One region of the Yinghuangia aomiensis genome, then DNA from elsewhere that is predicted to be linked to it. Evidence: predicted binding sites of a transcription regulator. Region 1 holds the regulator's gene; the other holds the start of a gene.
What was found. The regulator HspR, encoded in region 1, represses chaperone genes until heat shock. The targets are predictions, from matches to a motif close to TTGAGNNNNNNNNNCTCAA.

Region 1 (12,917 bases):
CGGCCGTCGTCGAGCACCTGGAGCAGGATGTCGAAGACCTCCGGGTGCGCCTTCTCCACCTCGTCCAGCAGGACGATCGTGTAGGGGCGGCGGCGCACGGCCTCGGTGAGCTGGCCGCCTTCCTCGTAGCCGACGTAGCCGGGAGGCGCGCCGACGAGGCGGGCGACCGAGTGCTTCTCGGCGTACTCGCTCATGTCGACGCGGACCATCGCGCGTTCGTCGTCGAACAGGAAGTCGGCGAGGGACTTGGCGAGTTCGGTCTTGCCGACGCCGGTCGGCCCGAGGAACAGGAACGAACCGGTCGGCCGGTCCGGGTCGGCGATGCCGGACCGGGCCCGGCGCACCGCGTCGGACACCGCCGCCACGGCCGACTTCTGGCCGATCAGGCGCTTGCCGATCTCGTCCTCCATGCGCAGCAGCTTGCCGCGTTCGCCTTCCAGGAGCCGCCCGGCGGGGATGCCCGTCCACGACGACACCACGTCCGCGACGTCGTCCGAGCCGACTTCCTCCTTGACCATCGACGCGGACGCCGCGGACTCCGCGGTGTGCGACGCGTCGGCGAGTTCGCGCTCCAGCTCCGGGATCCGCCCGTACATCAGCTTCGACGCGGACTCGAAATCGCCGTCGCGCTGGGCGCGTTCGGCTTCGCCCCGCAGGTCGTCGAGCTGCTTCTTCAGCTCGCCGACCTTGTTGAGCCCGGCCTTCTCCTGCTGCCAGCGCGCGGTCAGGCCGCTGAGCTGCTCCTGCCGGTCGGCGAGGTCGCGGCGGATCTTCTGCAGCCGCTCCTTGCTCGCCGGGTCGGACTCCTTGGCGAGCGCCAGCTCTTCCATGTGCAGGCGGTCGACGGAGCGCTGGAGCTCGTCGATCTCGACCGGGGACGAGTCGATCTCCATGCGCAGCCGGGACGCGGCCTCGTCGACCAGGTCGATCGCCTTGTCGGGGAGGAACCGCGCGGTGATGTACCGGTCCGACAGGGTGGCCGCCGCGACGAGGGCCGCGTCGGCGATCTGGACTTGGTGGTGGGCTTCGTAACGGCTCTTGAGGCCGCGGAGGATCGCGATGGTGTCCTCGACGCTCGGCTCGCCGACCAGCACCTGCTGGAACCGGCGCTCCAGCGCGGGGTCCTTCTCGATGTGCTTGCGGTACTCGTCGAGTGTGGTCGCGCCGACCAGGCGCAGCTCGCCGCGGGCCAGCATGGGCTTGAGCATGTTGCCCGCGTCCATCGCCGAATCGCCGGTCGCGCCCGCGCCGACGACGGTGTGCAGCTCGTCGATGAAGGTGACGACTTCGCCGTCGCTGTCCTTGATCTCGGTCAGCACGGCCTTGAGCCGCTCTTCGAACTCGCCGCGGTACTTCGCGCCGGCGACCATCGCGCCCAGGTCGAGGGCGATCAGCCGCTTGCCGCGCAGCGACTCGGGCACGTCGCCGGCCACGATGCGCCGCGCGAGGCCTTCCACGACGGCGGTCTTGCCGACGCCGGGTTCGCCGATCAGCACGGGGTTGTTCTTGGTGCGCCGGGACAGCACCTGGACGACGCGGCGGATCTCGGCGTCACGGCCGATCACCGGATCGAGCTTGCCGTCGCGGGCCTCCTGGGTCAGGTCGCGGCCGTACTTCTCCAGCGCCTGGTAGGTGCTCTCCGGGTCCTGCGAGGTCACCCGGGCGCTGCCGCGGACCTTGGTGAACGCGTCGAGGAGCGCCTGCGGCCCGGCGCCGTGCGCCTTGAGCAGGTCGGCCATCGCGCCGCCGGACTCGGCGACCCCGACGAGCAGGTGCTCGGTGGAGACGTACGCGTCGCCGAGCGCGTCGGCGCGGCTCCCGGCGTCCTCCAGCGCGGCCAGCGTCTCGCGGGCGAGCTGGGGCGCGGACACGGTCGAGCCCTGGGCGCGCGGCAGCCGGTCGAGCGCCCGGTCGGCCTCGGCCTTCACCCGGGCCGCGTCGACGCCGAGCGCGGCGAGCAGCGGCACCGCGGTGCCTTCGGGTTGTTCGAGCAGGGCCGCGAGCAGATGCGCGGGCTCCACCTGGGGGTGCCCGGACACCGCCGCCTTGCGGACCGCCGTGGACAGGCTTTCCGCGGCCTTCGTGGTGAGCTTGTTGGCATCCATGTGCGCGACGCGACTCCTTTGCTGACGACGACGGGTTTGCGTTGCTGCCTGGAACAACGCCGGCCAAAGTTGAGTGTATTCCGCTCAACTTTCTGGAGGGAGAGAATCACGGCCCGATTTTCCGGCGCCGACGACCCCCGCGGCGGCCGCCCGGCACGCCCCGGTTACCGTCGCCGCATGACCACCGCCGCGACCGCCCCCGCCGGAATCGACCAGGCTTCCGAGGCGCCCGACGTCTCCGAGGCCTACGCGGCCTTCTGGCGCGAGTACCACCTGTGCACGCTGACCACACTCCGCCCGGACGGCACCCCGCACGTCGTCCCGGTCGGCGCGACCTACGACGCGGAGACCGGCATCGCCCGGGTCATCACCAGCCGCACCAGCCGCAAAGCCCGCAACGTCGCCGCCGCCAGCCCGGCCGGCGCCCGGGTCGCCGTCTGCCAGGTCGACCGCGCCCGCTGGGCGACCCTCGAGGGCATCGCCGTGGTCGTCGACGACCCGGCCGCGGTCGCCGACGCCGAACGCCGCTACACCGAGCGCTACCGCACGCCGCGCGCCAACCCCGACCGGGTGGTCATCGAGATCCGGGTGACGCGCACGCTCGGCCGCGGCTGAGCACCCGCCGCCGGGCGGCACCGGGCCTCCCGGCAACCGCCCCCGCGGCGTACAGTCGCTCCGGTCCGGCGCACGGCGGCACACTCGGACGGGAGACCGGCAATGGCGTGGTGGAAACGCGGCACGGACACCGACCCGACGGCGGTCCCCGCCAGGCGGGCCTCCGCGGAACCCGCGGCCTCGTCCCCCGAATCCCCGGAACCCCCGGAAACCCCCGGGTTCGACCTCGTCCGCCGCGGCTACGACCGCGACCAAGTCGACGCCCGCATCGCCGAGGTCCGACGCGCCCTGGCCGGAGGCCGGTTCACCGTCGACACCGCGCAACTGCGGGCCGACGGCGCGGCCAACGGCCTCGCCATCGTGCGACGCGGCTACGACCGCACCCAAGTCGACACCTGGTTCGCGGACGCCGCCGACCGGCTCGACACCCGCTGAGACCCGGAGTTCCCCGGCAGCCCCGCACGCCGCCCCCGCAGCGACGCGCGCCACCGGTTCAGTCCCCGCGGCCCCGCTTCGGGCGCCACACCACCAGCGCGGTGCCCTGCGGCTGCACCCGCACCAGGTCGCGCCGGTAGGACGCGTGCACCGCGGCCTCCCGCTGCGCCTGCACCGTGCCCGCCTCGGCGACCTGCGCCTCCAGCTCGACGACACGCATGCGCAACGCCTCGACGTGGTTCTCCAGTTCGAGGATGCGCTTGATACCCGCGAGGTTGATGCCCTCCTCCTGGGAGAGCCGCTGCACCTCGCGCAACTGCACGATGTCGCGGGCGGAGTAACGCCGCCCGCGACCGGCCGCCCGGTCCGGCGAGACCAAGCCGAGCCGGTCGTATTGGCGAAGCGTCTGCGGGTGCAGACCGGACAGCTGGGCGGCGACCGAGATCACGTAGACCGGCGTGACATCGTTCAGCTCGTACGGCCCGCCGGGCCCGAGCCCGCCGCGGCCGCCCGGAACTCCGCCCCGCGGCCCCCCTCCGTCCGCTCTCATGTCACGCTCCCTTCGCGGCTTCCATCAACTTCGCGCGCGGGTCCTCCGTCGACGTGGCGACCCGGTAGGCCTCCAACGCCTCCAGCGCCTTCGCGTCGAGGTCCTGCGGAACCAGCACCTCGACCGTGACCAGCAGGTCGCCCCGGGTGCCGTCCTTGCGGGCCGCACCGCGGCCCCGGACCCGCAGCGTCGCTCCGTTCTTGGTACCCGCCGGCAGCTTGAGCGTCACCGGCGCGCCGCCGAGCGTCGGCACCGTCACCTCGGCACCCAGCACCGCCTCGGGGAACGAAACCGGAGCCGTCACCGTCAGGTTGTCGCCCTTCCGGCCGAACACCGGATGCGGACGCACATGCACGACCACGTACAAGTCGCCCGCGGGCCCGCCTCGTTCACCCGGCGCACCCTTTCCCTTGAGCCGGATCCGCTGCCCGTCCTGCACGCCGGCCGGCACCCGCACCTGCATGGTGCGCGCGCTCTTGGCCCGCCCACTGCCGTGGCACACGATGCACGGGTCGTCGACGATCAGGCCGCGGCCCTTGCAGTCCCGGCACGGCTCGGAGAACGCGAACCCGCCCTGGTTGCGGCTGGTCTGCCCGGTGCCGCTGCACGTCGGACACGTCCGCGGCATCGTCCCGGCCGCCGCGCCGGTCCCGTTGCAGTGCCGGCACGCCTCCGAACTCGTCAGCCGGATCGGCACCGTCGCGCCGTCCACCGCATCCGAGAAATTCAGCGTGACCTCGGACTCGACGTCCTGGCCGCGCCGCGGCGGCTGCTGCCGCGCACCCGTCCGGCCGCCGCCGAACAGACCGCCGAACAAGTCGCCGATACCGCCCGCCCCCGCGCCCCCGGCGCCCTGCCCGGCGGCACCGCCGCCGAACAGGTCGCCCAGGTCGAACGGGAAGTTGCCGGCCCCGGCCCCGCCCGGCGGACGGAACCCTCCGTTGCCGAACAAGGCGCGGGCCTCGTCGTACTCCTTGCGCCGCTTCTCGTCGGCGAGCACGTCGTAGGCCTCGGAGATCTCCTTGAACCGCTCCTCCGCCTTGACGTCCCCCTTGTTCGCGTCGGGGTGGTACTCGCGGGCGAGCTTGCGGTACGCCTTCTTGATCTCCGCGGCGCCGGCGTCCTTGGGGACGCCGAGAACCTTGTAGAAGTCCTTCTCCAGGTAGTCCTTCGTACTCACGGCGCCCCGCCTCCCTTCGTGATGTCCAGCCCCGTGCTCAGCCGTTGTCCGCTTCGCCCGCCGGCGCGTCCGCCGGGTCCGCCGGCTCGGCCACCGCCACGCGCGCGGGCCGGATGACCCGCTCGCGGAACTGGTAGCCGGGCTGCAGGATCTCGACGCACGTCGGCTCGGTGACGTCCGGCGCGTAGCTGTGCAGCAGCGCCTCGTGGACCACCGGGTCGAACGGCTCGCCCTTCTTGCCGAAGCTCTGCAGGCCCATCTTCGCGACGACCGACTCGAGCGACTCGGCCACCGATTTGAACCCGCCGGACAGCTCGCCGTGGTCGCGCGCCCGGCCGATGTCGTCGAGCACCGGCAGCAGCTCGGTCAGCACCTTGACCACGGCCTGCTCGCCCACGGCCTGCCGGTCGCGGTCCACCCGCTTGCGGTAGTTCGCGTACTCCGCCTGCAGGCGCTGCAGGTCGAGCGTCCGCTCGGCCACCTGCGCACGAGCCTCCGCCAGATCGGCCGACCCGCCGCCGGCCTGCTCCGCGGCGGGACCGCCCTCGCGGGCGGCCCCGTCCTGCGCGGAAGCGCCGCGCACCTCACCGGTCTCGGGATCGATGCGCCGTTTGTCGCGGATCACCGGCTCCTCGGGGAAGCCGTGCGTCCCCTCCGTCACGCAGCACCACCCTCACGCTTGTCCTCGTCAACGATCTCGGCGTCGACGACATCATCGTCGGCGGCACCCGCAGTGTTACCCGCGGAAGCCCCCGGCGCACCCGGCTCGCCCGGCTGCGCGCCCGCGTACATCGCGGAACCCAGCTTCTGGCTCGTCGTGGCGACCTTCTCCGCGGCGTCGCGGATCTGCGCGATGTCCTCGCCCTTGAGCGCGTCCTTCAGCTCGACCAGGGTGGCCTCGACCTCGGACTTGACGTCGCCCGGCACCTTGTCGCCGCTGTCCTTGAGGAACTTCTCCGTCGTGTAGACGAGCTGCTCCGCCTGGTTGCGGGTCTCGGCGTCCTCGCGGCGCTTCTTGTCGTCCTCGGCGTGCTCCTCGGCCTCGCGCATCATGCGGGAGATATCGTCCTTCGGCAGGCCCGAGCCGCCGGTGATGGTCATCGACTGCTCCTTGCCCGTCCCGAGGTCCTTGGCGGACACGTGGACGATGCCGTTCGCGTCGATGTCGAACGTGACCTCGATCTGCGGGACGCCGCGCGGCGCCGGCGGCAGACCGGTCAGCTCGAACATGCCGAGCTTCTTGTTGTAGTTCGCGATCTCGCGCTCGCCCTGGAAGACCTGGATCTGCACGGACGGCTGGTTGTCGTCGGCCGTCGTGAAGATCTCCGAGCGCTTCGTCGGGATCGTCGTGTTCCGCTCGATCAGCTTCGTCATGATGCCGCCCTTGGTCTCGATACCGAGGGACAGCGGGGTGACGTCGAGCAGCAGGACGTCCTTGACCTCGCCCTTGAGCACACCGGCCTGGAGCGCGGCGCCGATAGCGACGACCTCGTCCGGGTTCACGCCCTTGTTGGGGTCCTTGCCGCCGGTCAGCTCGCGCACGATGTCCGCGACGGCCGGCATACGGGTCGAACCGCCGACGAGGACGACGTGGTGGATCTCCGACAGCTGGATGCCGGCGTCCTTGATGACGTTGTGGAACGGCACCTTCACCCGGTCCAGCAGGTCCTGCGTCAGCTGCTGGAACTGCGCGCGGGTCAGCTTCTCGTCCAGGTGCAGCGGGCCCTCGGCCGACGCGGTGATGTACGGCAGGTTGATGCTGGTCTCGCTCGAGCTGGACAGCTCGATCTTGGCCTTCTCCGCCGACTCGCGCAGACGCTGCAGCGCCATCTTGTCCTTGGCCAGGTCCACGCCGTGCGCGTTCTTGAACTGCGCGACGAGGTGGTCGACGATCCGCTGGTCCCAGTCGTCGCCGCCGAGGTGGTTGTCGCCGTTGGTGGCCTTCACCTCGACCACGCCGTCGCCGATCTCCAGGAGCGACACGTCGAAGGTGCCGCCGCCGAGGTCGAACACGAGGATGGTCTGCTCGTCGCCCTTGTCGAGGCCGTACGCCAGCGCGGCGGCGGTCGGCTCGTTGACGATGCGGAGCACGTTGAGGCCCGCGATCTCGCCGGCTTCCTTGGTCGCCTGGCGCTCGGCGTCGTTGAAGTACGCCGGGACGGTGATCACCGCGTCGGTGACCTTCTCGCCCAGGTACGCCTCGGCGTCGCGCTTCAGCTTCTGCAGGATGCGGGCGCTGATCTCCTGCGGCGTGTACTTCTTGTCGTCGATCTGGACGGTCCAGTCCGTACCGATGTGCCGCTTGACCGAACGGATCGTCCGGTCGACGTTGGTGACGGCCTGGCGCTTGGCGACCTCGCCGACGAGCACCTCGCCGTTCTTCGCGAAGGCCACCACGGACGGTGTGGTCCGGGACCCCTCCGCGTTGGTGATGACGGTCGATTCGCCGCCTTCGAGAACGCTGACGACAGAGTTCGTCGTACCGAGGTCGATTCCGACCGCACGTGCCATGTTGGGGTCCTCCGGGGGTATTCCGAGTCACGGGTACTAGCAGGGTTGAGCGATACGCACTCAAGGATGAACGACCGGTTCAACGGCGTCAAACCGCTTGAGTATTCCCGACTCAACTTTACTGCTCGGGTCGGCCGCAGGAGGGACAACCGGGAGAGTGGCGCGCGGTGCGGTGCGAAGGCAACTCGCGGCGCGGTGTAAGAGTGAGGGAGAACGCAGTCCCAATAGAGGGGGTCCGTCGAGAGAAGGGCACCGGGCCTGGCAGCATGTCGACAGGAAAACTGACGGATCGTCACATCAGCGGTGCACCGCAACCCGGGCGCCGTGACAGAGATCATCCGTTCAGCGGATAAGTTACTTGTCGGTAAGATCCCTGCACGGCCGTACGCTGACGGCCGATACACGCCCCGGAAGGGACGTCCCACCGGAGGAGCAGAACCGCGATGCAGCTCGCCGCCATCGTCATAGCGCTGGTCATCAGCGTGGTCGGCTTCGCCCTGCTCGGGCGCGCCGCCGTGTACATCTATCAGTACGCCAGACTCGGGCAACCGGTTCCCGGCCGCACCGGCCCCGCCGGCAAGCGCCTGGCCAACATGCTGACCGAGATCCTCGGCCACACCCGGATGCTCAAGTGGGGCATCGTCGGCGCGGCCCACTGGTTCGTCATGGTCGGGTTCGGGGCCCTGGTCCTCACCCTCGTCACCGCGTACGGCCAGCTCTTCGACGCCGAATTCGCCATCCCCTTCATCGGGCACTGGGTCGTCTGGAACGTCGTCGAGGAAGTCCTCGGCTTCATGACCGTCCTGGCCATCCTCGTCCTCATCGGCATCCGCCAGGCCAGCCACCCGCGCCTGGCCGGCCGCAAGTCGCGGTTCGCGGGCTCCACGTTCTGGCAGGCGTACTTCGTCGAAGGCGTCGTGCTCGGAGTCGGCATCTGCATCATGCTGCTGCGCGGGCTCGAAGGCGCGCTGCGCGGCATCGACTCGTGGGACGCGCACTACCTGGTCTCGTACCCGCTGATCAAGGCGTTCGACGGGCTGTCGGTCGACACGCTCGAGACGCTCGTGTACACGGTCGCGCTGGTCAAGATCGTCATCTCGATGGCGTGGGCCACCACCATCGGCGTCAACCCGTCGATGGGTGTGGCGTGGCACCGGTTCACCGCGTTCTTCAACATCTACTTCAAGCGCGAGGCGAGCGGCGCCGTCGCTCTCGGCCCGCTGCAGCCGATGACCTCCGGCGGTCAGCCGATCGACTTCGAGGACCCCAAGGACGACGACATCTTCGGCGTCGGCCAGGTCGAGCACTTCTCCTGGAAGGGCCTCCTCGACTTCGCCACCTGCACCGAGTGCGGCCGCTGCCAGTCGCAGTGCCCCGCCTGGAACACCGGCAAGCCGCTGTCCCCGAAGCTGCTCATCATGTCGCTCCGCGAACACGCGTTCGCGAAGGCGCCGTACCTCCTGGCCGGCGGCGGCAAGGACCTCGGCGGCGACGAGAAGGGCAGCGCCGACCAGCTCGCGAAGGTCCCGGCCGCGGCACTCGCCGAGGCCGAGCGCCCGCTGATCGGCAGCGCCGAAGACGGCGGCATCATCGACCCGGACGTCCTGTGGTCGTGCACGACGTGCGGTGCGTGCGTCGAGCAGTGCCCGGTCGACATCGAGCACGTCGACCACATCGTCGACATGCGGCGCTACCAGGTGCTGATCGAGTCGGCGTTCCCGTCCGAGGCCGCCACGATGCTCAAGGGCCTGGAGAACAAGGGCAACCCGTGGGGCCTCGCGCCCAAGGCGCGCCTCGACTGGGTCAAGGAACTCAAGAAGTCCACCGGCATCCAGGTCCCGATCATGGGCGAGGACATCGACCCGGCCGAGGTCGAGTACCTGTACTGGGTCGGCTGCGCGGGCGCCCTGGAAGACCGGGCCAAGAAGACGACGAAGGCCTTCGCCGAGCTGCTGCACATCGCGGACGTGAAGTTCGCGATCCTCGGCAAGGAGGAGTCCTGCACCGGCGACTCCGCGCGCCGTCTGGGCAACGAGTTCCTGTTCCAGATGCTCGGGGCGCAGAACGTCGCGACGCTGAACATGGCGTTCGGCGAGGACGACGAGGACGAGGCCACGAAGCTTCCGGCGTCGAAGAAGCGGATCGTGACGACCTGTCCGCACTGCTTCAACACGATCGCCAACGAGTACCCGCAGCTCGGCGGGCACTTCGAGGTCATCCACCACACGCAGCTGCTGCAGCACCTGGTGGACGAAGGGAAGCTCGTGCCGGTGGGCCCGGTCGAGGGGCTCATCACGTACCACGACCCGTGCTACCTCGGTCGGCACAACAAGATCTACTCGCCGCCGCGCGAGATCATCGCCAAGGTGCCCGGGCTCCGGAACGAGGAGATGCACCGGCACAAGGAGCGCGGCTTCTGCTGCGGCGCCGGCGGTGCGCGCATGTGGATGGAAGAGCGCATCGGGAAGCGCATCAACAACGAGCGTGTCGACGAGGCGCTGTCGCTCGACCCGGACATCGTGTCCACGGCGTGCCCGTTCTGTCTCGTGATGCTGTCGGACTCGGTGACGGGCAAGAAGCAGACCGGGCAGGCGAAGGAGTCCACGCAGGTCGTGGATGTGTCGCAGCTGCTGCTGCAGTCGGTGAAGGTGCCGGAGATGGCCGGCGGCCCGGCGGTGGAGGCGGCCGAGGTGCCGGCGGAGTAGACCCGCGGTTGCCTGCTTGACGGATGTGTCGGCGGCGGTGGTCCGGAAATCCGGGCCACCGCCGCTTGGCGTCGGGTGGGTGGTCGGGAGGTGGCTGCCGGTGGCGGGTCCGCCGGGCTGCCGCCGATCCGTTCGCGGCAATACGCCAGTCCTACGGCGACACCGGCCGCCGTGCGACCCGGTACCGTCAAGGGTGTGAGCGGCGACTACTACGGCGGCCGCCCGGACGGGGGCGGCTACCCCGGCGGGGGCGGCGGGTACCCGGGCGGATACCCGGGTGAGCAGTATGGGCAACAGGGGCAGGACCCGTACCGGCAGCAGCCGGGCGACGGGGCGCCTTACGGCGGGCCGCAGCACGGGGGGCAGCAGTACGGCGGGCCCCAGCACGGCGGACCGCAGCAAGGCGGACCGCCGCACGGCGGGCAGCAGGGGTACGGGGCTCAGCAGGGGGGTTATCCCGGCGGGCAAGGCGGCCAGGGCGGGCAGAGCGGGCAAGGCGGGCAGCAGGGGTCGCAAGGCGACGGCGCCTACCCCGGCGGGCCGCTGTCGCTGCCGGACGAGACCAGCCTGTACATCTACGGCCAAGTGCCGGACGGGTACACGCAGATGACCCCGCAGGCCGGCCAGCCCGGCAGCGGACAGAGCAGCACGGTGTACCGGGGCGGCCAGCCGTACCAGCCGGCGCCGCCGGTGTACGCGCCGCCCGCGCGGCGGCTCACCTGGCAGGAAGTCCTGCAGGGGCTGATCAGCAGGCCGATGGCGACGCTGGACGCCGCGCGCGACCAGGCGTTCTGGTGGTCCGCGCTGGCGATCGCGGCCATCGGCGGAATGCTCGCCATGGTCGCCAACGACAAGGCACGCGACCAGGTCCTGACGTCGACGCTCAGCACCAGCGTGCCCGCGCTGCTGATGACGGCGCTGCTCGTGCCCGCGTTCTGCGCGGTGCTCGGGTGGGTGTCGAACATGCTCGCGCAGACGTTCGGCGGGAACGGGGAAGCCGGGCCGTTCATCACGCTGGCGATGCTCGTGACGTGGCTGACCGATGCGCCGCGGCTCGTGGTCGCGCTGTTCGCGCGCGACGGAAGCCCGCTGGTGGTCGGGGTCGGGCTACTGTCGTTCGTGCTCACCACGTGGCTGCTCGCCGCGACGGCCCGGAGCGTGCACGAGCTGCCGTGGCCGCGCGCGTTCGGGGCGGTGTCGGTGCAGCTGATCGCGTTGCTGCTGGTGCTGAAGCTGCCGATCGCGGGGTAAGCCAAGGTCCGGTGGTGTGACGGCGGCCCCCGCCGCGAACCGGACCACCACCGGACCACCCGGTCCGCAAGCGGTCCCACACGGCCCTCGGATGGATCTTCCCGCCACCAAGCCCCACGCGGTTTCGTGGAGTACACGGGGACAGCACACCACCGAGGCCGGCGCCGGGAAAGGCGCCCGCGCTTAAAGGACCTCTCATGCTCCTGCGGACCCGCACCCGGACGGCTCTCCAAGCCGCCGCCCTGTTCTACGCGACCGACCGCGGCTGGCCGGTCCTCCGCGGCGCGTACGTCGACGACGACGGCTGCTCGTGCCGGTCCCCCCATTGCCCCGCGCCGGGCGCGCACCCCGCCGATCCGGCGGGGCCCGGCGCGGCCAGCCGGTCCGCGGACGTGGTCCGCGCCTGGTGGAGCCGCCGCCCGTACACGGTGCTCCTCGCCACCGGCCACGAGTTCGACGTCCTGGACACCCCGGCGCCGGTCGGGTACGCGGCGATCCGCGACCTCGACGAACTCGGCTTCCCCCCGGGCCCGGTGGTGCACCTGCCCTCCGACCGGCTGCTGTTCCTGGTCCGCCCCGGCGCACGCGACGTGTACTGGTACACGGTGGACCACAACGACGCCGCCCGCCTCGACATCCGGCACCACGGCTCCGGCCACGTCGTCCCGGCCCCCTCGGGCCCCGGGGCGGCCGGCCCGGAACCGCGGTGGGCCATCGCGCCGGACCCCGCCGACCGGCGGCTCCCCGAAGCGGTCGACCTGCTGGGAACGCTGGTCCGGGCCTGCCTGCACGGCAGAGCGCCGGCGTTCCCGCTGTGCCCGCGGGAGGAGGTGAGTGGTTGACGGAACCCTCCCCACCCGCCCGGGAGTCCGCCCCCGCGGCCGCCCGCCCGGCCTCGCCGCCGGGGCTCCCCGGAGCGGAATGAGCGTTGACCGGCCCTGCCTCCCGAGGCCGCCGACGCGGAACGCCGAAGCCCCGCCTGCCCGGTATTGGGCGGGCGGGGTTTGAGGTGTCGGGGGGTGTGGGTGTTGCGTTGGGGAGGCGTTGCGCGGGCCCTCGTAGGCCTGGCCTTACGCCTCGGGTCTCATGCGTCGAGGATCTGGCCCTCGCGGCTCACCACCGGGGGCAGTACCGACCAAGGAAAGTTGATCCAGTCCTCGGTGTACTTCCACACGTACTCGCACTTCACCGACGACTGCGGCTTCTCGTAGATCACCGCACAGCGCACGTCGGCGACCGCGCCTTCGCAGAAGTCGCGCACCAGCTTCAGGGTCTTGCCGGTGTCCGCAACGTCGTCCGCGACGAGGACCTTCTTGTCCGTGAAGTCGATGATGTTCGGCACCGGAGCGAGCATGATCGGCATCTCGAGCGTGGTGCCGACGCCGGTGTAGAACTCCACGTTCACCAAGTGCAGGTTCTTGCAGTCGAGCGCGTACGCCAGCGCCCCGGCCGCGAACACCCCGCCGCGGGCGATGGACAGGATGATGTCCGGCTCGTAACCGTCCTCGGCGACCTTCTCGGCCAGCTCGCGGGTGGCGTCCCCGAGCAGCTCCCAGGTGAGGTTC
Region 2 (17,427 bases), on a different contig from region 1:
GCCGCGTCGAGGATGGCTTTGGCCTTCTCCTTGCTCGGCGCGCCGTACTTCTCCTTGAACGCGTCGGCGTGCCCGGCGAATCCGTTGGCGACCAGCGTGTAGAGCGGGTCGACGGTGCCGTTGTAGGCCTGCTTGATCATCGCCTCGCGGTCGACGGTCTGCGCGATGGCCTGGCGGACGGCTTTGTTGTCGGCCGGCGCGTTCTTCACGTTGAAGGCCATGAAGCGGATGGTCGAGCCGATGCCGTCGATGACCTTGATGCCCTGGGCGGACTTGCCGCGCAGGTCCTGGATGTCGGTCGGCGAGAGGCCGGTGACGGCGACGTCGACGGTGCCGTTCTCGATCGCCTGCTTCAGGGCGGACGACTGCGGGAAGTACTGGATGACGAACTTGCCGTTCGCCGACTTGATGTCGCCCTTGTACTTGTCGTTCAGCTCGAAGCCCGCCTGCTGGTCGGCGGTGAACTTGGTGAGCTTGTACGGGCCGGAGCCGAGCACGAAGCCGCTGTCCGCGAGCTTGTCCGCGGGGTACTTCGCGGCCGGGACGATGGCGCCGACCTCGCTCGCGACGATGGACGCGAAGGTCACGTCGGCGGCCTTGAGGTGGAAGACCACCTTGAGGTCGTCGGGCGCCTCCACGGTGTCCATCGCGGCCAGCAGGCCCGCGGGGCCGTTCGGGTCGTTGATCTTGACCATGCGGTCGAACGAGAACTTGACGTCCTTGGCCGTCAGCGGAGTCCCGTCGGAGAACGTCTGCCCCGGCTTGAGGGTGCAGGTGTACGTCTTCGGGTCGGGGAACTCGCACTTCTCGGCGGCGTCGGGCACCGCGGTCGTGCTGCCTTCCGGATAGCGGTAGAGCTTCTGGAAGGTGTTGCGGATGATCGTCCACGACGGGAGGTCGTACGCGGCTGCCGGGTCGAGCGACCCCGGCTTGTCGGTGGTGCCCAGGATGACGGTGGAACCGCCGCCGCCGGCGGTGTTCTTGTCCTTGTCGTCGCTGCCGCAGGCCGCCAGCGTGGTGGCGGCGAGTATGCCGACCGTAGCCGCCGCTATCGCGCGCTTCGTACGTGCCATGGATGAAATCCCTCTACCCAGGCGCCGAATGGTGGACACCCGGCGCTGCCTGGGCCGGAACACTAGCCGTCGGGTGTTCCCGAAAGAGGCTGATGATTGGTCTCAACCAAATCACAGACTGGACACGGCGCTCGGCTTTGCGCGTAGATCACCGGGCGATTTCCGAGAGTTCCCAGGCTCTTACATCCTTATACCTTGGATTTGAAGGCCAGGAGTGAAGTATGGCTTGGCGCCGAAAGTTCCCGAGGAATCAACAAAGTTACCGGGATCACATATCAACAAACCGGTCATCTCCGGCCATCAGCGCACTAAATATCCGGTTGTTTTCGTCCGGAATTCGAGATGAATACCGGCCACCGAACACGGTGGACCGGAGAGCGGATCATGGCGAGGCGCCGGACAGCGAATCTGACAGGTCGTCAGATCGACGGGCGGGGCACGGCCGCGACCGCGGCGGCCGCCGGGGCGGTCAGCGCCCGGCGGCGTCCAGCAGCGTCGCGATGCGCTCCGGCGGACCGGGCCGGGAGAAATACCAGCCCTGGCCGGCATCGCAGCCGATCGTGCGCAGGCGCTCCGCCTGCGCCGCGGTCTCGATGCCCTCGGCGGTCACCGTCAGCCCGAGCGCGTGCGCGAGGTCGACCAGCGACGCGACGATCCGCGCGTCCACCGGGTCCGCGGCGCCGGGCGCGCGCAGACCCTCGACGAACGACCCGGCGATCTTCAGCTCGCACACCGGCAGCCGGCGCAGATAGGCCAGGTTGGAGTAGCCGGTGCCGAAGTCGTCGATGGCGATGCGGACACCCATCGACGCCAGTTCGCGCAGGCGTTCGAGGGGGCCGCCGTCGGTGGCCATGATCTGCGACTCGGTCAGCTCGAACTGCAGCCGCTCCGGCTCCAGCCCGGTCTCCGCCAGCACGCGTTCCACCTGGCGGACCAACCCCGGCTCGTGGCACTGGCGTTCGGCGAGGTTGACGCTGATGAACGGGCCCCGCTCGGGCTCGGCGAGGCCGAGGCGGCTCGGCCGTCCGGCGCCGTGCCAGCGGCGGGCGGCGCGGCAGGCGCGTTCCAACACGTACATCCCCAGGGGGACGATCAGCCCGGTCTCCTCGGCCAGCCCGATGAACCGGTCGGGCCCGATCAGGCCCTGCCGCGGATGCCGCCAGCGGACCAGCGCCTCGACACCGCACATGGTGTTGTCCGCGAGGGCCACCAGCGGCTGGTAGTCCACGTAGAACTCGCCGTGGTGCAGGGCGGCGGGCATCTCCGCGGACAGCGTGTAGCGGGCGACCTCGCGGTCGTTGCGTTCGCTGTCGAACACCGTCCAGCGGCCGCGGCCTTCCGACTTCGCCCAGTACAGGGTGATGTCCGCGGCCCGCATGGTGTCCGCGGGACCGGTCCCGGCGACGGGGCGCTCGACGATGCCGATCGACGCGCCGACCGTCAGATCGTGGCCGCGGATCCGGAACGGCTCGCGCAGCGTGGCCAGGATCCCCTCGGCCAATGCGACGACCTGCCCGGTGCCGGCGGAGTTCCGGACCAGCACCACGAACTCGTCGCCGCCCATGCGCGCGATGAGGTGCCCGGCGCGCGACACGTAGGTGTCGAGCCGGCGCGCGACCTCGATGAGGAGTTGGTCGCCCACGTCGTGGCCGAGGCTGTCGTTGACGACCTTGAACCCGTCCAGGTCGAGGTAGCAGAGGCCGACCCGGTCGTGCGCGCCCGGCTCGGCGAACACCGCGTCGAGCCGGTCGAAGAACAGGGCCCGGTTCGGCATGCCGGTCAGCGGGTCGTGCTGGGCCTGGTGCCGGAGGCGGGTGTACAGGCGGTGCCGGTCGGTGACGTCCTCGACCATCGCGACCTGGTACTCGGGGCGTCCGGCGGCATCGCGGATCAGCGAGATGGTGAGGTGCGTCCAGACCGGTTCGCCGTCGGCGCGCAGGTAGCGCTTCTCGGCGGCGAAGTGGTCGCGGTCGCCGCGCAGCAGCTCGGCGTACCACTGGGCGACGTGCGGGGGGTCCTCGGTGAGCATGACCGCACCGAGATACCCGGTGAGGTCTTCTCGGCGCAGCCCGAACATCTGCGCGAGCGCCGGGTTCACGTCCAGGACCGTGCCGTGCACGTCGGCGATGGCGATGCCCAGCCCGGACTGCTCGAACACCGCCCGGAACCGGGCCTCGCTGGCGTACAGCGCCTGCTCGGCGAGGGCGCGGGCGTCGTCGCGGGCACCCAGCACGGCGGCGTGCGCGGCCTGCTCCTCGGCGAGCGTGCGGGTGCGGAGGGCGTCGGCGTACCCGGCCGCGAGCGCGCCGTGCACTTCGGCGACCCGGCGGGCGTGCGCCTCGCGGTCGGGGTCCTGCGTGCCGATCCGCGGCAGCCACGAGCCGATGAGTGAGAACGTGTGCTCGAGCATGCCGCCGCCGGGCGCGGGCGTGGCGACGAGGGCTTCGCCCACCGCGCGGGCTTCGTGCGGGTCGCCCGGGTCGGCACTCAGCGCGTGCACCAGACGCTGCGTCAGGTCCTGCAGCCGCCCGAGGAGTTCCCCGCGCTCGTCGGCCGACGCGTCGGGATCGAGCCGCTGCGCCCACTGCCGGGCGAACTCGTGGTGGGCGGGGCCGTCGGCGGAAGTGGGGGGCTGGGCGGCGGGGGTGGGTGATGTGGCTGCGGCGGTCGGGGCCGACGACGCGGTCGCCGCAGCGGAAGGCGCGGGAGCCGGGGCGGCGGGCGCGGGGGCGGCAGCGGAGGGCGGGGCGGAGGCGGAGGCCGCCGGAGCCGAGGCGGAGGGCGCGGACGCAGAGACCGCGGGGGCCGGGGCGAAGGGTGCGGGGGGCGCCGCTGAGGGCGCGGGAGACAAGGCAGTGTCTGCGGGAGCCGATACGGAGGGCGCGAGTGCGGGGCCGGCGGGGGAAGCCCCGGAGCCAGGGGCGGACCGCGGCGCGGCGGCGGAACCGGAGGCGAACTCGGCCTGGTCGCCGAGGTCCGACGCGCCGACCGGCGTTCCCGAGCGCCGTGCCGACTGGACCGCCGCCTCCTCAGGCGCTCCCCCGGCCGCGCCCGCCGCGTCCGACGCGTCGGCCTCGTCCGCCACCGGTGCGGTCAGGGTCAGGTCCGCACGGGTGAGTTCGGTGCGGGCGACGTCGCAGCGGGCGCATTCGAGGTCGGACTCGGCGAGGCCCGGCAGCGGGCGGCCGGTCTCGGTCAGGGCCGCGTCGGACAAGCCGGTTCCGGTCAGCGCGCTCTCGGTCAGGCCGGGCACGACCGGCAGGTCCGGCAAATCCGGCAGGTCCGCGGTGGCGGGGCCGGCCGGGCGGCTCGCCGCCGCGCCCGCACTACCCGGGCCCGGCGCGGCGTCGTCGCGGGGTCTCATGCCCCGCTCCCCCGGCGGTCGTTGCTGTGCATGGCGCTGCCCCTACCTGTCGGTCGCTGCACGTCTCCCGCCTTCCGACGTCCGGCGAAATCGGCCGGTCCGCGGCGGCTGACGGCACGGCCGCCGCCGGGCGGTCCCTCCGGGTAATACGGTGTGCCCCACACGCGCGATCAGCCGTGTGATCACTGTCGACGGTATCCGCCGGGACCACGAAACGTCTCAGACTCGGCGTTGCCGCGTGGAGCATCACTCCTGCGAGGGACACCGCGACAGATTCGTTCGGGGGATTTGGGGGTCTTGCCGCATGTTGGTCGAACTGGCGATCGGGGACGCGTACGGCGCGGGGTTCGAGTACGCCGCACCGGAGTTGGTCCGCCGCGGGAACACGCTGTCGGGCTATGTCCGGCATCCGCGGCACCACGACCTCGCTCCGGGGCACTACACCGACGACACGCAGATGAGCCTTGCGGTCGTCGAATGGCTGCTCGACGACGACCCGTTGCACCGAACACCCGAGGCCGCGACGGCGGCCCTGGCCGACCGGTTCGTGGCGGCGTACCGGCGCGACCCGCGGGCGGGTTACGCGGGGGGCTTCCGTTCGGTGCTCGACCGGGTGAAGACGGGCGCACAACTGCGCGCGGCGCTGCGCCCGGCGAGCGACAAGAGCGGCGCGGCGATGCGCGCGGGCGTGCTGGGTCTGCTGCCGGACGCGGCCGACGTCCGCCGTTTGGCAGAGCTGCAGGCGCGGATCACCCACGACACGCCGGGCGGGGTGGCCGCGGCGGTGGGGGCGGCGTTCGCGGTGCACTACTGCCGGCACGGCCTCGGCCCGGCCGCCGACCTGCCGCGGTGGCTGGCCGCGCAGGTGCCGGCGCCCGCCGAGTACGGGGCGTGGGATCGCGCGTACCGCGGCAAGGTCGGCTCGCCGGGGATGTCGAGCGCCCGAGCGGCGGTGACGGCCCTCGCCGCGAACCGCGGCACGGCGGCGCTGCTGCGCGCATGCGTGGCGTTCACGGGGGACGTGGACACCGTCGCGACGATCGCCCTGGCCGCGGCTTCGGTGACGCCGGAGTACGCGGCGGATCTGCCCGGGGTGTTGGTCACCGGGTTGGAGAACGGCGCGTACGGGCGCGAGTATTTGGCGGCGTTGGACGCGCGGCTGGCGGAGCGCTGGGGCTTGCTCGGACACCGCGGGGAGAGCGCGGACCGACAGACGTGACGTTTCCGTCGGCCGAGCGTGGTCGGGTGGCCCACCGCGGCGACCGAGTCGGCCACCCAGCCTGACCCCGTCCCGGACAAGGCACCGCCGGGGCGAGCAGGTCGGCTGCTCGCCCCGGCGGGGTCGGGTGGCCCGGCGGACGCCGCCGCCGGGCCTGCGGGAGTCCGGGCCGTCAGGCCGCGGCCGCGTGCTCCCGCGTCCGGGCCGGCTCCAGCGCCAGCGCGAGGACCTCGCGGACGTCGGAGACCGCGTGCACGGTCAGCTGCTCGCGGACCGTCTCCGGCACGTCGTCCAGGTCCGGCTCGTTCCGCTTGGGGATCAGCACGGTGGTGATCCCCGCCTGGTGCGCGGCGAGCAGCTTCTGCTTCACGCCGCCGATCGGCAGGACGCGCCCGGTGAGCGACACCTCGCCGGTCATCGCCACGTCGGACCGCACGGGGCGGCCGGTCAGCAGCGACACCAGCGCCGTCGTCATCGTGACGCCCGCGCTCGGCCCGTCCTTCGGGACCGCGCCGGCCGGCACGTGGATGTGCACGCCGCGGTCCTTCAGGTCGCCGACGGGGAGTTCCAGCTCCACCCCGCGGGACCGCAGGTAGGAGAGCGCGATCTGCGCGGACTCCTTCATGACGTCGCCCAGCTGCCCGGTCAGCGTCACCCCGCTCGCGCCGGTCTCCGGGTCGGCCAGCGACGCCTCGATGTAGAGCACGTCGCCGCCCGCGCCGGTGACCGCGAGGCCGGTGGCCACGCCGGGCAGCGCGGTGCGCTGCTCGTCCTTGGCCAACTGCGCCTCGGGGGTGTGGCGCGGCCGGCCGAGGTAGCCGACCAGTTCGGCCGCGCCGACCGTCAGCGGCAGTTCGACGTCGTCCAGGGCCTGCTTCGCGGCGATCTTGCGGAGCACCCGGGCGATCGCGCGCTCCAGCGTGCGGACGCCCGCTTCGCGGGTGTACTCGCCCGCGAGCCGGTGCAGCGCCTCGTCCGTGAACGCCACCTCGGCCGCTTCCAGTCCCGCCTTGTCGAGCTGACGCGGGATCAGGTGGTCGCGGGCGATGGTGACCTTCTCGTCCTCGGTGTAGCCGTCCAGCCGCACCAGCTCCATCCGGTCGAGCAGCGGCTCGGGGATGGCCTCCAGCACGTTGGCGGTGGCAAGGAACACCACGTCGGACAGGTCGAGTTCGACTTCGAGGTAGTGGTCGCGGAACGTGTGGTTCTGCGCCGGGTCCAGCACCTCGAGCAGCGCCGCCGTCGGGTCGCCGCGGTAGTCGGAGCCCACCTTGTCGATCTCGTCGAGCAGGACGACGGGGTTCATGCTCCCCGCCTCCTTGATCGCCCGCACGATGCGGCCCGGCAGCGAGCCGACGTAGGTGCGCCGGTGCCCGCGGATCTCCGCCTCGTCGCGGACGCCGCCGAGCGCGACGCGGACGAACTCGCGCCCCATCGCCCGCGCGACGGACTCGCCGAGCGAGGTCTTGCCGACGCCGGGAGGCCCGACGAGCGCCAGGACCGCGCCGCTGCGCCGCCCGCCGACGACGCCGAGACCGCGCTCCTCGCGGCGCTTGCGCACCGCCAGGTACTCGACGATGCGTTCCTTCACGTCGTCGAGTCCGGCGTGGTCGGCGTCCAGGACGCCGCGGGCGCCGGCGATGTCGTACGCGTCCTCGGTCCGCTCGTTCCACGGCATTTCCAGGACGGTGTCCAGCCAGGTCCGGATCCAGCCGCTCTCCGGCGACGCCTCGGACGCGTGTTCGAGCTTGTCGACCTCCTTCAGCGCGGCCTGCAGCACCTTCTCCGGCAGGTCCGCGGCCTCGACCCGGGCCCGGTAGTCCTCTTCCTCACTGCCCGGCGTGCCGTTGAGTTCGCCCAGCTCCTTGCGGATCGCGGCGAGCTGCTGCTTGAGCAGGAACTCGCGCTGGGTCTTTTCCATGCCTTCCTGGACGTCCTTGCGGATGGTCTCCGCGACGTCCAGCTCGGCGAGGTGGTCGCGGGTCCAGCCGACGACCTTTTCCAGCCGCTCGGTGAGGTCGGTGGTCTGCAACAGGTCGATCTTCTGCTGCTGGCTCAGGTACGGGGCGTAGCCGGCGTTGTCGGACAGCTCGCTCGGGTCTTCGATCTGCTGGACGAAGTCGACGACCTGCCAGGCGCCGCGCTTGCCGAGGATGGTGGTGACCAGCGCGCGGTACTCGCGGGCCAGCTCCTGGTCCTGCTCGGTCGGCTCGGCCTCGTCGACGGGCGTGGCTTCCACCCAGAGCGCCGCGCCGGGTCCGGTCGTGCCGGTGCCGATGCGGACGCGGTCGGTGCCGCGGACCACGACGGCGGATTCGCCGCTGGGCAGGCGGCCGATCTGCTCGATGACGCCGAGGGTGCCGACGGCCGGGTAGTGCCCGTCGTCGCGTGGCACGAGCAGCACGCGCGCCTGGCCCTTGCCGGCCCGGATCCCGGGCAGCGCCCGGGCGGCGTCGACCGCGGCGCGGGTCTCGGGCTCGTTCAGCTCCAGCGGCACGGCCATACCCGGGAGCACCACGATGTCGTCGAGGGGCAGCACCGGAAGGGTCAGGATGCCGGAGGTGGTGTCGCTCATTGCGGGCTCCCAGGGTCGGAGTCGGTTCGTTCGTTGCACTTGCGCTGACTCGACTCAAGAAAAAAGAGCCCGCAAACATTCCCGCCCTTCCCGCGACCCCTGATCGCCCACAGCGAACACACCCCACAGACCCCTCACCTGGCACACACGTTCGAACCAACCTCACCCGTTGCCGGATACGGTCACCCGCATGCAGGTTGAGCAGTACGTCTACTTCGCGCTCAAAAGCCACCGCACCCCGGCCGCCGACATGACCGCCTTCCTCGGGATCGAGCCCGACGAGGTCGTGGTTCGCGGCAGCAAGCGGGCCTCGCCCGCCAGGCCGGTGGTCCACGCCTGGCAGGTCGCCTGCCGCGAGCCCGGCCGCCGTGTCGACGAACAGGCCGCCTGCGTCCTGGCCCGCCTCGTCCCCCACACCGCGCGCATCGCGGACCTCGCGCGCCGACTGGACGCGGAAGCCGAGGACGGCATGGGCTCGGCGGTGCTGGAAGTCGTGCGCTGCCTTCGCCCCGCCGGGGACACGCCCCCCGTCGCCAACCTGCTCGGCTGGTGTCTCGACCGCGGCGCGCTCGCCTTCCTCACCGCCACCGGCGCATCCCTCGACGTCGACGAGTACGACATGACCCCGGCCCCGGACGAGGAGCTGTAAGTGGCCATCGCCAAGACCGGCTCGCGCCGGATTGTCGTCGACTCCGTCGCCTACCGTTGGCGGCTGCGAGGGCGACCGAGCTACTGCCAGGCACTCGGTTGGAGTCCCTGCACCTACGCCGTCGCTCTCGACGACGACCCCGGCGCCGTGCTCGTCGTCCGCACCGCAGGGCCGCATCCGGGCAATTGGGTCGGTCGCCGCCGTTCGCCGGTGCTGCCCTCCGACGTCGCGCGGGCCGTCCGGCGGGCGTTGCAGCGCGGGTGGGAGCCGGGGGTGGCCGGTGCGCAGTTCCGGCTCGATCTGTCGCAGGGGTTCGTTGCGTCGCCGTGAGCCCTGTCGTCGGCTTGACTCTCACACCGTGTCAGGCCCTGTCCTGAAGGCGTCATGTTCGGAATCGGAGACTTCGCCCGGCGCGGCCAGGTGTCGGTGCGCATGCTGCGGCATTACGACGCGATCGGGTTGCTGCCGCCGGCGTCCGTCGACCCGGTCAGCGGCTACCGCTCCTACGCGGCGGCGCAGCTTGCGCGCCTCAACCGGCTTGTCGCCCTCAAGGACCTCGGCTTCACCCTGCAGCAGGTCGGGGCGATCCTCGACGAGCGGGTGAGCGCCGAGGAACTGCGCGGCATGCTGCGGTTGCGGCGGGCCGAGCAGGCCGCGTCGGTGGCGGCGGAGGCCGCGCGGTTGGCGCAGGTCGAGGCGAGGCTCCGGGCGATCGAAAGCGAGGGTTGCATGTCTGCTGCGGACGTCGTGGTGAAGCCTGTTCCGGCGGTGCGGGTGGCCGAGCTGCGGGCGGTGGCGGAGGGCCACGAGCCGGCGTTCATCGGGCCGGTGGTCGGTCCGCTGTTCGCGGAGCTGGGTGAGCGGCTGTCCGCCGCCGGGGTCACGCCGGTGGGGCCGGGGATCGCGTACTACGAGCCGACCGGCGACCGCGGCGCGGTCACCGTGCACGCGGCGATGCCGGTCGCGGCGGACGTCACGGCCAAACGGGCCTTCGAAGTCGTCGTGCTGCCCGCGATCGAGGCGGCGACCCTGGTGCACCAAGGGTCGATGGACGACGTCATGCCGAGCGTGCAGGCGCTCGGCGTGTGGCTGGAGGAGCACGGCTACCGGTCGACCGGCCTGCCGCGCGAGGTGTACCTGGATGTTCCGGACGACGTCGCCGGGTGGGTGACGGAGCTTCAGGAACCGGTCGTCCGCGGCACCTGACCGCGTGACGGCGCCGGCGGACGGCACCGGCGTCCTACCGCCGGTGCCGTCCGCCGGTCTCGTCGTCCGGGCCCGCGCCGAAGGACTTGCGGAGGGTGTCGGGGCCCTTGTCCGCGGTCCATTCGGCGGTCGACGGGTCGCCGCCGTCGGTTTCGCCGGGGCCGTCGCGCCAGGCCGCGCCGCCCGCGAGTTCCTCGGATTCCTCTTCGATCTCGGCATCCGGCGGCCGCTCGGCCGGCGCGCCCCCCTGAGCACTCCCCTGAGCACCCGCCGAAGCACCCGCCGGAGCACCTTCCTGAACGCCCGCCCCGGCGCCCGCCGCGGCAGCACCGGCCCCGACGCCCGTGATCGCCGTCCCGTGCGCCATCCGGGCGTCCTCGGTCCGCACCATGTCCACGATCCGCCGCCCGGTGATCCCCAGGCTCACCATGCTGAGCCCGTCGAACAGCAGGGCCAGCGAGATGAACGTGCCGATCACATAGCGGCTGTTGCTCGGCCACTCGGCCAGCACCAGCAGGCCCAGCACGATGTCGATCACGCCGACCACGACGGTCCACGTCATGCGCGCCGACATCGACGCGATGCCGCCGACCACGCGGAACAGTCCCGCGGTGAGCAGCAGCAGCGCGACGAACAGGGTGAGCGCGGACGCCGCCACGTCGGGCCGCCGCAGCAGGACGATGCCCGCGGCGATGTTCACCGCGGCCACCGCGAGCGTGAGCCAGAAGGCGCCGGGTTCCCGCCGCGATTGGATGGCCTGGATGAGGCCGACGATGCCGCCGACGAGGAGAAGCCACGCGAACAGCACCATCGTGGTGAGCGTCGCGAAGGCCGTGTAGAGCAGGCCGACGACGCCGGCGGCGAGCAGGATCAGGCCGAGGAGCACCAGCACGCCGAACCCGAAGCCGGACTGCTTGGGTGCTCCTGCCCGGCGGTGCCGCGCGCCGCTGCCGGTGGTGCTGCTCATGGCGGTCGCTCCTCGGGTCGATCTCGGCGGGTCGTGCGTGCGACTCCGTGTACCCGCTCACCCGAGGCCTACCCCGATCCGCGTCCGATCCGACCGCCATGATCGGCCATACCGCCCGCACCGGTGACGGACGTTCGCCCGGGCCGGTGACGGCCCGGGCGGAAACGTCGGACACCGTTCCCGGACGGGTGATCCGCCGGTCGGCGTTCCTTACCGCCCGCCCCCCGGCGGCAGTGCCGGCGGCATCCCGCCGCCGAACCCCGTCCGCCCCGACGGCAGTGCCACCCGCGGGATCGGGGTCGGGATCCGGTGCTGTTCCACGATCGGTCCCGACGGGTCCGCGACGCCGAGGAAGTGGCGGCGCAGGCGGTGTTTCTCGACGCGGTGGTTCGGGGTGCGCGGCATGTGGACGACGACGCGGATGTGGGCGGGCCGCATGTAGGGCGGCAGCGATTGCGCGCACCAGGCCCGCAGGGCCGCCGGGTCGACGAGTTTGCCGGGGTCGGGTTCGACGTAGAGGACGACGTCGTCGTCGGGGCGGCCGTCCATCGGTACGCCGAAGACCGCGCACACGGCGATGTCCGGGTGCTGGTTGACGAGGTCTTCGATGTGGTACGCGGAGATGTTCTCGCCGCGCATGCGGATGCGGTCCTGGACCCGGTCGACGAAGTGGATGAGTCCGTCGTCGGCCTGGATCACCGCGTCGCCGGTGTGCAGCCACAGGTTGCGGAGGGCTTCGGCGGTGCTGAGCGGGTCGCCGGCGTACTCCTGGACGACGAGGCCGGACAGGTGCGGGCGGACCGCGAGCTGGCCGACGGTGCCGGGCGGCAGGCGCCGGTCGTATTCGTCGAGGACGGCGACCTCGAGGAACGGCAGCGGCGCACCGAGGACGCCCTTGCGCGGCATCGCCTGTCCGGGCACCACGGGGATCCGGTAGTGCGAGCAGAGCCGGGCGACTTGTTCGTGGGTGAGGCCGCGGTGGAGGGCACTGGGGGTGCCGGCGCCTTCGGGGCGTTCTCGGACGACGACGGCGAGCGGCATGCCGGATTCGACTTGGCCGTAGGCGGCGACGACGAAGTCGATGCCGAAGCGGCGGGCGAAGTCGGCGTGGGTGGCGGGCAGCGGGTGGAGCCACACCTTGGAGAGCGGGTTGACGGCGTCGTCGGCGCGTTCGGGGGTGCTGGTGAGCCACGGGACGGCCGCGTCGGTGAGGACCGCGGTGCTGGCGCCGGTGGCGGCGATGCGGTGCCAGAACTCGCCGGGGTGGAAGCGGTCCCACAGGGTGACGGTGGAGCCGCTCCAGGCCGCGCGGGCGACGCCCGCGAAGGCGCCGAGGGGGCTGTGCATCGGCAGGTCGCTGTAGACGACGTCGTCGGCGGTGGTGAGGCGGCGCAGCAGGAAGGTGTACTGGGCGATCCACCGGTGGCACAGCACGGCGGCTTTGGGGCGGCCGGTGTTGCCGGGGGTGTGCACGATGGCGGCGACGTCGTCGGCCATGGCGCCGAGTTGCGGGGGGAGGGCGCGGGCGAGGAAGCGCGCGTAGGGGATTTCCGGGAAGCCGTGCGGCGGGGTGACGCCGACGGAGTCGTGGACGGTGACGCGCGGCGCGTAGGGCAGGTGCCTGCGGACGAGTTCGAGGGCGGGCAGTCCGGCGCGTTCGGTGACGACGAGTTGCGGGTTGAGGGTGGTGAGCTGGGCGACGAGGAGTTCGCCGGCGAGGTCGGGGTCGACGGGGCAGAAGACCGCGCCGGCTTTCCAGATGCCGAACATCCACAGTGCGGCGGCGTAGGGGCTGCGGCAGTGGACGGCGATGCGGTCGCCGCGGCGGATGCCGGCGGCTTCGAGGTTGCCGGCGATGGTGTCGGTGGCGCGGCGGGCTTCGGCGTAGCTGAGGTCGAGCCCGTGTTCCCCGTAGTGGATGAAGACCCGCAACGGGGTTCGGACCGACCACGCGTCGAGCGCTTCGGTGACCGGTTCGCCGTCGACGGCGAGTTCGGCGGCGAGCGTGTCGAGGAAGGCCGGTCCGCCGGTGGCGCTCGTGCTGGGAGTCGTCACTGGTGTCCTCACGGCGCGGTGCCGGGTCCGGGCCGCGCGGATTCGTTGTGCCGGTGCGTGGGGGTTTGTCCTGCGGTAGCTGGGCCGTGCCAGGGCAGGGAGCGTACCGCGTAGTACGGACGCGCGGGGTCGGGGGCCGGGTTGCATCCGGGAACCCTTCCCCTCGTTGATCCGTGTACCTAGCATCAGCCTGCGTAGTGCTGTTGACAGCGAGTCAGTACCGGGTGTGACCGGATATCGGTCACCGGACAGCACCGGTCGAAGACCGGATGAGGAGGCACGCCGCCTTGGCCGACGTCACCGCGGAGCAGATCCGCGATCGCGTGCGCGAATTGGCCGCCGCGCACGATCCCGCCACGACCGACCCGGTCGCGTTCCTGGGCCATCGTTTCGACGCGGGTCTCGCCTGGGTGCATTTCCCGGAGGGCTGCGGCGGGCTGGGCGCGTCGCGGGCGCTGCAGGAAGTGGTGGAGCGCGAACTGGCCGCGGCGGGTGCCGTGCCGGCGAACCCGTTCCGCAACCCGATCGGTCTGGGCATGGGCGCGCCGACGGTCGCGGTGCACGGGACGGACGAGCACCGGGCCCGCCTGCTGCGGCCGCTGTGGACGGGCGAGGAGGTGTGGTGCCAGTTGTTCTCCGAGCCGGGTGCCGGATCCGACCTGGCCGGTCTGGCGACGCGCGCGGTGCGGGAAGGCGACGACTGGGTGGTCAACGGGCAGAAGGTGTGGACGTCGTTCGCGCACAAGGCGCGTTGGGCGATGCTCCTCGCCCGGACGGACCCGGATCTGCCCAAACACCAGGGGCTGACGTACTTCTTCCTGGACATGACGCTGCCCGGGGTGGAGGTGCGGCCGCTGCGTCAGGCGACCGGGCAGGCCGAGTTCAACGAGGTCTTCCTGACCGACGTGCGGATTCCGGACAGCATGCGCGCGGACGAGGTCGGCAAGGGCTGGGCGGTCTCCAACACCACGCTGATGAACGAGCGCGTCGCGATCGGCGGCGCCGCGGCGCCGCGCGAGGGCGGCCCGGTCAAGCCGGTCGCCGCGCTGTGGCGGGACAGGCCCGAGGTGCGGACGCCGGGCCTGCACGACCGCGTGGTCGGCGCGTGGGTCGAGGCGGAGGTGGCGCGGCTGGCGAACGAGCGGATCCGCCAGCAGCTCGCCGCGGGGCGGCCGGGCCCGGAGGGGTCGGCGGCGAAGATCGCGTTCGCGAAGATCAACCAGGACACCACCCGGCTGTGGCTGGAACTCGCCGGTGAGGACGGCCTGGCGTACGACGACTGGACGATGCGCCGGGTCGACCTCGGCGGCTCGGACGGCGGCCGCGGACCCGGCTACTACTACCTCCGTGCCAAGGGCAATTCGATCGAAGGCGGCACGTCCGAGATCCTGCGCGGCGTCATCGCCGACCGCGTCCTGGAACTCCCGCGCGAGCCGCGCACCGACACCAAGCTGCCGTGGAAGGAGATCCCCCGGTGACGTCCCCGGCACCCGAAATCCCGTCGCTGCTCTACGCGGACATCGAAGAAGACCTGCGCGCCACGCTGCGCGGCCTGCTGGCCGACCGGTGCGCGTGGCAGGACGTCCTGGCCCGGGTCGACACCGGCGAACCGTACGACGAGGCGCTGTGGAAGGCCGTCGCGGAAGACCTCGGCCTCGCCGGGCTGCTGGTGCCCGAAGCGTTCGGCGGCGCCGGCGCGACGGCGCGTGAAGCCGCGGTGGCGCTGGAGGAGCTGGGGCGTTCGGTCGCGCCGATTCCGTTCCTGGCCAGTGCGATTCTGGCCACCACGGCACTGACGGCGTGCGGCGCGTCGGACGCCCGGGACGCCGCGCTAGGCCGTCTCGCGGCCGGAACCGCCGTGGGCACGTTGGCCGTTCCGGCGACGATGTGGCCGACGGCCGACTTCCCGCTGTCGGTCACCGGCGCGCCCGGCGACGGCGGGCTCCTGCTGACCGGCGCGGTCACCTCGGTCCTCGCCGCGGACCGGGCAGACCTGCTGGTCGTCCCGGCGGTCGTGGACGGCGCCCCGCAGTTGGCTCTCGTCGACGGCACCGCTCCGGGCCTGACCCGCACCCGCACGACCACCCTGGACGCGACGCGCCCGGTCGGCACGCTCACCCTCGACGGCGTCCCGGCCGTCGTGATCGCCGACGCCGGCACCGCCCCCGCGGCCCTGCGGGCGGCGCTCACGGCCGGTGCCGCGCTGCTCGCCTCCGAGCAACTCGGCGTCGCGGAACGCGCGTTGGAGGAAGCCATCGGCTATCTGCGCACGCGCCACCAGTTCGGCCGCCCGATCGGCTCCTACCAGGCCCTGCGGCACCGCGCCGCCGACCTGTGGTCGGACATCGCGGCGTCCCGCGCCACCGCCCGCTACGCGGCGGCGGCGCTGGCCGACGGCTCCCCCGACACCCCCGTCGCCGCGGCGCTCGCGCAGTCCTACTGCGCGGACGTGGCGGTGCACGCGGCCGAGGACTGCGTCCAGCTGCACGGCGGCATCGGGTTCACGTGGGAACACCCGGCGCATCTGTACGTCAAACGCGCCATGAGCAGCGCGCTGCTCCTCGGCACGGCCGACCGCCACCGGGCGGCGCTGGCGGAGCTGGTGAACCTGCCGCCGGCCTGACCCCGCGGGCGCACGTCGCGTGCCGGTCGGGCTCCCCACCCGACCGGCACGCCGCGCGGTGGCGGCTCCCCCCGGTTCCGCGTCATCTCCGCCGAGCCGGGTAACCGACGGGTATGGGGATCATCGCGCACCGGCGCGTACGCCATCACGGGATGGAGCCGAACGACGCCGTCACGGACCTGCCGCTGCGCAGGGTCATGTCGTGGTGGGCGTTGGCGCTGTCGATCGCGGGCGTGGCCTGGTGCGCGTTCGCGGCCGCGACGTTCCCGACCGAACGCGGGCTGTGGATCTTCGCCGCGATCGTGCTGGTCCTCACCGCGGTCGTCGCGGTGGTCGACCTGTTGGTGATCCGCTACCGCATGCGACGGCACGAATACTGACGTGTTCACGCCAGCATGCGGATGACCATCACCACCGCGTACGCCAGCACGGCGAACAACGCGATCAGCACGCCGACGAGCAGCCACGGCATCGTCCCGCGCCCGGGCGCGGACGGGGAGGAGCCTTCGGCGGTGTCGGCGGCGGGGTTCTCGGTCACGGCGGGGACCCTCCGGAGTGCGCGGCGGAAACGGCATAACGGCTCGACCCGCCCAGCCTGGCACTGGGCGGGTCGGCCGTGCATCGGTCCTCAGGAGGAGCCGCGCGGCGGGCTCTCAGGAGGAGGGCGGCGTGTTCTGCTGGATGGCCGCCTGCTGGACGGCGATGAGCCGGGCCAGCCAGAACCGCAGGAACGTGGACAGCGAGTAGCGGATGAACAGCGCCATGCCCGCGATGGAGATGGTGATGCCCAGCGACGCCGCCACGATCGCGTCGAACTGCGTCAGGTACAGGGTGGTGGTGTGGGACATGATGTACGCGCCCACGCCGGTGCCGATGCCCGCCACCATCAACACCACGCCCAGCCACATGAGTTGGGTGTCCGCGGTGGTGTTCGGCGGCTTGATGCGCAGGCCGCCGACGTCCATGGCGAGCGCCTCGGTGCGGTCCCCCTGCGGAGGCATGGGCGGCGCGGGGGGCTGTACGGGGAGGGGGGTGCCCGCCGGAACGGTCGGCGGAACACCGGCGGTGTTCGTGCTCATGGGTTCACCTCGTGTGTCGCCGTCGGTGTCGGGCGTTCCGCCGTCCGCGGGCGCGGCGGCGGGCTCGTCGGTCGGGGCCGGGTCCGCGACGGAGTCGGACTCCGTGGCGAACGCGGGGACGGGCGGGGGCGGTATGGACTTCACGAGCGGGTCCTCGGCGGGGGAATCGGCCGGCGGTACCGCCGGGAGGATGGCGGTGAACGCGGTCGCGTCGCTTTCCTCGGGCTCGTCGGGTTCTCCCCCGCCGCCCAGGTAGGCGCTGTGCAGTCCGGCGGCGATCTCGTGCGGCGTGCCCACCGCGGTGATACGGCCGCCGGTCATGACCGCCGCGAGGTCGGCGACGCCGAGCGCGGTCTGCGCGAACTGCTCGACGAGCAGCACGGTCACGCCGCTGTCGGCGATCTGCGCGACGATCTCGAAGAGCTGCTCGACGACGAGCGGGGCGAGCCCCATGGACAGTTCGTCGACGAGCAGCACCGCCGGGTCGGTGGCGATCGCCCGGGCCATGGCGAGCATTTGCTGCTCGCCGCCGGACATCGTGCCGGCGGCCTGGCGGCGGCGCTCCTTGAGGCGCGGGAAGATCGGGAAGACCCGCTCTTCGATCCGCGCCTTGGACA

Region 2: the regulator HspR is predicted to act here: its motif matches at 8,271-8,289, upstream of lon (endopeptidase La).

The regions. Positions count from the first base shown of each region.
Region 1 is NZ_BAABHS010000003.1:242,962-255,878, reverse strand. It holds gene clpB (ATP-dependent chaperone ClpB) at 1-2,105, opposite strand, end outside; gene ABEA93_RS05550 (pyridoxamine 5'-phosphate oxidase family protein) at 2,283-2,720, shown strand; gene ABEA93_RS05545 (hypothetical protein) at 2,823-3,155, shown strand; gene ABEA93_RS05540 (heat shock protein transcriptional repressor HspR) at 3,214-3,705, opposite strand; gene dnaJ (molecular chaperone DnaJ) at 3,707-4,885, opposite strand; gene grpE (nucleotide exchange factor GrpE) at 4,923-5,546, opposite strand; gene dnaK (molecular chaperone DnaK) at 5,543-7,396, opposite strand; gene ABEA93_RS05520 ((Fe-S)-binding protein) at 7,840-10,101, shown strand; gene ABEA93_RS05515 (Yip1 family protein) at 10,297-11,352, shown strand; gene ABEA93_RS05510 (bifunctional DNA primase/polymerase) at 11,550-12,194, shown strand; gene ABEA93_RS05505 (phosphoribosyltransferase) at 12,437-12,917, opposite strand, start outside.
Region 2 is NZ_BAABHS010000005.1:76,975-94,401, forward strand. It holds gene ABEA93_RS08335 (ABC transporter substrate-binding protein) at 1-1,073, opposite strand, end outside; gene ABEA93_RS08340 (putative bifunctional diguanylate cyclase/phosphodiesterase) at 1,543-4,437, opposite strand; gene ABEA93_RS08345 (ADP-ribosylglycohydrolase family protein) at 4,742-5,656, shown strand; gene lon (endopeptidase La) at 5,829-8,231, opposite strand; gene ABEA93_RS08355 (DUF4279 domain-containing protein) at 8,422-8,880, shown strand; gene ABEA93_RS08360 (hypothetical protein) at 8,881-9,210, shown strand; gene ABEA93_RS08365 (MerR family transcriptional regulator) at 9,265-10,086, shown strand; gene ABEA93_RS08370 (HdeD family acid-resistance protein) at 10,121-11,053, opposite strand; gene ABEA93_RS08375 (AMP-binding protein) at 11,264-13,108, opposite strand; gene ABEA93_RS08380 (acyl-CoA dehydrogenase family protein) at 13,378-14,586, shown strand; gene ABEA93_RS08385 (acyl-CoA dehydrogenase family protein) at 14,583-15,731, shown strand; gene ABEA93_RS08390 (hypothetical protein) at 15,845-16,111, shown strand; gene ABEA93_RS08395 (hypothetical protein) at 16,117-16,269, opposite strand; gene ABEA93_RS08400 (ATP-binding cassette domain-containing protein) at 16,385-17,427, opposite strand, start outside.